One region of the Clostridium sp. X genome, then DNA from elsewhere that is predicted to be linked to it. Evidence: a T-box and tRNA genes for the amino acid it is inferred to sense, from the RefSeq annotation. Region 1 holds a T-box; the other holds one or more tRNA genes.
The links. A T-box is a leader RNA that pairs with one kind of tRNA and senses whether it is charged. The one in region 1 lies ahead of thrS (threonine--tRNA ligase), so its partner is inferred to be a tRNA-Thr.

Region 2: it has a tRNA-Thr gene. The T-box ahead of thrS (threonine--tRNA ligase) is inferred to sense a tRNA for this amino acid. The anticodon was not compared.

What each region holds. Positions count from the first base shown of each region.
Region 1 covers NZ_CM146912.1:2,281,945-2,285,162, reverse strand. Annotated here, with positions in the region: gene thrS (threonine--tRNA ligase) at 60-1,973, opposite strand; T-box leader at 2,041-2,263, opposite strand; gene ytxC (putative sporulation protein YtxC) at 2,320-3,218, opposite strand, start outside.
Region 2 covers NZ_CM146912.1:746,486-749,703, reverse strand. Annotated here, with positions in the region: gene rlmB (23S rRNA (guanosine(2251)-2'-O)-methyltransferase RlmB) at 1-580, shown strand, start outside; gene ACX0KU_RS03765 (NYN domain-containing protein) at 589-1,098, shown strand; gene sigH (RNA polymerase sporulation sigma factor SigH) at 1,186-1,845, shown strand; tRNA gene ACX0KU_RS03755 (tRNA-Thr) at 1,947-2,022, shown strand; gene tuf (elongation factor Tu) at 2,123-3,218, shown strand, end outside.

The sequences.
Region 1 (3,218 bases):
TTTGTTTCTTCTTAACATATTGTATTTTACTATCTAAAGAAAAGTATGTCAATAGTTTTTTATATATTATTTACTCTTTCTTTTATTTCTTCATCAATTTTTGCGATAAAATCATCTAAATTCATAGATCCTAAATCTCCATTATCTCTACTTCTTACTGATAAGTTATTTTCATTCATTTCTTTTTCACCAATAACAAGCATATAAGGCACTTTTTCTAATTGAGCTTCTCTGATTTTATAACCTATCTTTTCAGCTCTTCCATCTATTTCCACTTTAAATCCTTGATCAAATAAAATATTTCTTATTTTTGTTGCATATTCAGCAAACTTATCTGAAATTGGAAGAATTTTCACCTGAGTAGGAGCTAACCATACCGGGAATTTACCTGCATAATGTTCAATTAAAATACCAATAAATCTTTCTATACTTCCAAATGCAACTCTATGCACCATTACAGGTCTGTGCTTTTCTCCATCATTACCAATATAACTTAGATCAAATCTTTGAGGCATTTGCATATCTAGCTGAATAGTTCCGCATTGCCACGTTCTTCCTATACAATCTTCTAAATGGAAGTCTATCTTAGGACCATAGAAAGCTCCATCACCTTCATTAACTATATATTTAAGTCCTAATTCTTCTAAAGCTTCTCTTAATCCATCTTCAGCAAGTTTCCATTCTTCATCAGTACCCATTGAGTCTTCTGGTCTTGTAGATAATTCTACATGATACTTAAATCCAAAAGTGCTATAAACTTTATCGATTAATTTTGCAACGCCGCTTATTTCATCTTTTATTTGCTCTGGAAGCATAAATATATGTGCATCATCTTGTGTGAAAGCTCTTACTCTCATAAGTCCATGTAGAGCTCCTGAAAGCTCATGTCTGTGAACTCTTCCAAGCTCAGCATAACGCAATGGTAGCTCTCTATATGAATGTATTGCTGTCTTGAATGCAAGCATCCCACCTGGACAGTTCATAGGTTTAATGGCAAAGTCTTGTTCATCTATCTTTACAGAATACATATTATCTTTATAGTGATCCCAATGTCCTGAATTCTCCCAAAGGTGTCTACTTAAAATAATAGGAGTTTCTATTTCTACATATCCTGCTTTTCTGTGAAGTTCTCTCCAGTATTTTAAAAGAGTATTCTTAAGTTCAACTCCTCTTGGCAAAAATAGTGGGAATCCAGGACCTTCTTCTGGTATTACAAATAATCCTAGCTCTTTTCCAAGTTTTCTGTGATCTCTTTTCTTAGCTTCTTCCATCATATGAATATATTCATCAAGTTCACTCTTCTTTGTAAAAGATGTTCCATATATTCTTTGAAGCATTTTATTTTTTTCGCTACCTCTCCAGTAAGCACCTGCAACCGAAAGTAATTTTACTGCTTTAACTTCTTTAGTTGAAGGTACATGAGGTCCTGCACAAAGGTCTACAAACTCCCCTTGCTCATAGAAAGATATAATTGAGTCTTCTGGTAAATCTTCTATTAACTCAACTTTATAATCCTCATTTCTTTCCTTCATAAATTTTATAGCTTCTTCTCTTGAAAGTGTAAACTTCTTTAATTGAAGATTTTCCTTAACTATTTTCTCCATTTCTTTTTCAATCTTTAAAAGCATTTCAGGAGTAAATGGAATTTCTGCATCAAAATCATAGTAGAATCCATTATCAATAGCTGGTCCTATAGCTAACTTAACATCTGGGTATAATCTCTTTACTGCTTGTGCAAGTATATGAGATGATGTATGTCTTAGTATTTTTTTGCCATCTTCATCTTCAAATGTAAGAATTTCTAGCATAACATCTTCATTTATTACATCCATGAGTTCAGCTTTATTACCATTAACTCGTGCTCCTAAAGCTTTTTTTCTTAAAGAAGAACTTATTATTGAAGCAATTTCCCCAATAGTCAAACCTTTTTCTACCTCTAGAACTTTTCCATCTTTTAATGTTATTTTTATCATAGTTATTCTTCCTTTCTAAATTTTAAAATAAAAATATAATTTTGCAAAAAAATAAAAACCCATCCCAAAATGGGACGAGTTTTTTCGCGGTTCCACCCAAATTAATAATAGTAAAATATCTCTATTATTATCTCTTGATCTTTTAACGCTAAGCTGCGGAAAATATCTACTTTATTCGATATACAACTCAAAGGTGGTTTTCAATAGAACTTACACAGAAGGTCTTACAGCCAAGGACTTTCCTCTCTTAGAGCAGATCTCTACTTACTCTTCCTTATCATAGTTTTTAAAATATTCTTTTCAATAGATTATATTACTAATGTATACTAGTGTCAATATTTTAATTTTATATTTTAACTGTCTCTTTTATTTTGTTGCAAGCCTCACAATTTGTACAAAAGTCCACTCTCTCTTCAAAAACTTTTTGTATGGTATCTAATATTTCTTTATTATCACAATTTTCTTTACCGTGAATTATTATATTTTCAGGACAGTAGGTTATAAGTCCACTTATAATTAGGTCTTCTACACTAACTGAGTCCGAATATTTAGTATCAGTAAGATTATTAAATATTTCACTCATTATATCATTCCCATCTTTATCTTGTATTCCATAATCTCCATTAGGTCTAATTATTATGTTTATTGTCTCTATTTTACTTTCTTGAACATCTACAAAGTATTTCAAAAGTTTTATAAACTCATTATATTCTTTTTCTGCCATATACTTTTCTACAACTCTATTTACTATATCTTCTAATTCTTCTTTAAGTTCTTTCATTCTAAATCTAATGAATCCTTGTATATTAATTTCATCATTTTCATCTATACATAATTTTATTTTAGTGATTATATCATTTTTTTTGTTCATGCAGTAAACCATATCTTCATCTGTTATCTTTTCTTCATTTCTTAAAATTTTAACAACTCTCTGTGATACATCCTTCATCTCATCATATCTTAAAAAAAAGTAATTTTCTAATAGGAGCTGTTGTATTTCATCTCTACTAAACTCCTCTATTGCTATATTATATAATATATTTGATATATATAAATTAAATCTACCTTTAAGTTTCTCATTAAAATCTATATCATTGCAAAATATTTTTACAAAATGAGTGCCTAAATTTATAGATTCAGATATTCCTAAAATTATATTTTTTTCTTCAAAAGTTTTTTTTAAATCATTTATTTCATCAATTATGTCATATAATTCTTTTTCAAAGACTATTGTTTGTAGTAGCA
Region 2 (3,218 bases), 1.5 Mb from region 1:
AGATAGAAAAAAACTAGATTCAATGTCTGTAACAGGATCACACCAAGGAGTTATTGCTATAGTAACACCTTATAAATATTTTGGGGTGGAAGAAATTTTAGCTTATGCTGAAGAAAAAGGAGAAAAACCATTTATATTAGTTCTAGATGAAATTGAGGATCCTCATAATTTAGGATCTATAATTAGGACTGCTGAAACTGCTGGAGTTCACGGAATAATAATATCTAAAAGAAGAAATGTGGGTATTACTCCTACTGTTTACAAAACTTCAGCTGGAGCTATTGAGTATATGAAAATAGCTAAGGTATCAAATATAAATTCAGTTATTGATGAGCTTAAGAAAAAAGATATATGGATATATGGTGCTGATATGGATGGGGAAAGTTATTGTTTCCAAACTAAATTTTCGGGAGCTATAGCATTAGTAATAGGAAGTGAAGGTAGAGGAATATCAAAGCTAACTAAAGAAAAGTGTGATGTACTTGTAAAGATACCAATGATAGGGAATATAACATCCTTAAATGCATCTGTAGCTGCTGGCATAATGATGTATGAGGTATTAAAACAAAAAATGGAATAAGCTAAGTCGTGAGGAACGTATTTATTGATGGATATAATGTATTAAATAGTTGGCCCGAATTAAATAAAATTAAAGATTATAGTTTTGAGGCTGCGCGCATTAAATTGATTGAAATTATTCAGAATTATGCAGCCTATAAAGGTTATAAGATTTTTATAGTATTTGATGCACATATGGTAAAAGGTAGCATTGAGAAACGAGAAAAGTTACAAAATGTAATAGTTATCTTTACAAAAGAAGGGGAAACAGCAGATAGCTTTATTGAACGATATATAAACTTAGTAGGTAGAAAAATTGAGGTGTGTGTTGTTACATCTGATTCTCTAGAGCAACAACTTACTTTTCAAAGAGGAGCTATTAGGATGTCCTCTATGGAATTTTATAATGATGTAGTAGCGACTGAAGCGAAGATAAGAATTAACACAAAAAAAAACATAGCATCAGAAAGAGCATTACTAGAAGATAGAATCTCCAGGGAAATACTAGAAAAACTTGAAAAAATCAGAAGAAGTGATTAAAAATTCTTGACTGGAAATTTCCTGTTAATGTATAATCAATGATAGGACATAATCTAATTTTGATTATACAAAAGTGGAGGGGTTATCTTGGGAAATGAGATAAGCATTGGTGAAGAAGTCACAAACGTAGAAATAGAAGCGGTTTTAGATGAAGAAATAGTATTGAAAGCTAAATCAGGTGATATACAAGCTCAAGAATACTTAATAAATAAATATAAAAATTTTGTAAAAGCCAAAGCAAAATCTTATTTTTTAGTAGGGGCTGATAAGGAAGATATTTATCAAGAGGGAATGATTGGTTTATATAAGGCTATTAGGGATTTTAGATTAGATAAATTAGCATCATTTAAGGCTTTTGCAGAATTGTGCATAACAAGGCAAATAATAACAGCAATAAAGACAGCTACAAGACAAAAGCATATACCTCTTAATACATATGTTTCATTAAATAAACCTATATATGATGAAGAATCAGATAGAACCTTATTAGATATATTATCTACAGTAAAGGTTTCGGATCCTGAGGAATTAATTATAAGTAGAGAAGAAGTTACAAATATAGAAAGTGAAATAGAAGGAGCTCTTTCTGAGCTTGAATTAGAGGTGCTTAATTCATACCTTCAAGGCAAGTCTTATCAGGAAATTGCATGTGATTTAGATAGACATTCAAAGTCGATTGATAATGCATTGCAAAGAGTTAAGAGAAAGCTTGAAAAGTGCTTAAATAAAAACATGAAAAATTGTTGACAAGAAAAAGTGAAACTAGTAAAATAGATAATTGGTGTAGGGGCTTTTAGATTGAGTTATTAATGTTGATAACTTAAGAGTTTGACTAACACTTTGGAGATGCCCATGTAGCTCAGTAGGTAGAGCGTCACCTTGGTAAGGTGGAGGTCGCCGGTTCAATCCCGGTCGTGGGCTCCATGAATTTTTAATAAATGACAACACACCAGGACAAGTTTACGAAATTAATTAAATTAATTTACTTATTAATTAGGACTAATAATGTTAGGAGGAAAAAGAAATGGCAAGACAAAAGTTTGAAAGAACAAAACCACATGTAAACATAGGAACAATTGGTCACGTAGACCATGGTAAGACAACAACAACAGCAGCAATCACAATGACACTTGCAAAATCAGGTGGAGCAAAGGTGCAAAAATATGAAGATATAGATAAAGCACCAGAAGAAAAAGAAAGAGGAATCACAATCAACACAGCACACGTTGAGTATGAAACAGCAAACAGACATTATGCACACGTTGATTGTCCAGGACATGCTGACTATGTAAAGAACATGATTACAGGAGCAGCACAAATGGATGGAGCTATCTTAGTTGTATCAGCAGCAGATGGTCCAATGCCACAAACAAGAGAACATATACTACTAGCATCAAGAGTTGGAGTTAACCACATAGTAGTATTCTTAAACAAAGCAGACCAAGTAGACGATCCAGAACTATTAGAATTAGTAGAAATGGAAGTAAGAGACTTATTAAGCGAATATGGATTTGACGGAGACGGATGTCCAGTAGTAGTAGGATCATCATTAAAAGCAATCGAAGATGGCGATGATCAATGTATACTAGACTTAATGGCAGCAGTAGATGAATATATTCCAACACCAGAAAGAGCGATTGACCAACCATTCTTAATGCCAGTAGAAGATGTATTCACAATCACAGGAAGAGGAACAGTTGCAACAGGAAGAGTTGAAAGAGGAATTCTTCATACAGGAGACGAAGTACAAATCGTTGGAATGAAAGAAGAAGTTTCAAAAACAACATGTACAGGAATAGAAATGTTCAGAAAATTACTAGATGAAGCAATGGCAGGAGATAACATCGGAGCATTATTAAGAGGTGTTCAAAGAGATGATATCGAAAGAGGTCAAGTATTAGCTAAACCTAATACAGTAAACCCACACAAAAAATTCATAGGTCAAGTATACGTATTAAAGAAAGAAGAAGGCGGAAGACATACACCATTCTTCCACGGATATAGACCACAATTTTACTTTAGAACAACAGACGTAACAGGTTCAATCGCATTACCAGAAGGAATAGAAATGGTTATGCCAGGAGACCACATCGACATGACTGTTGAATTAATAACAACAA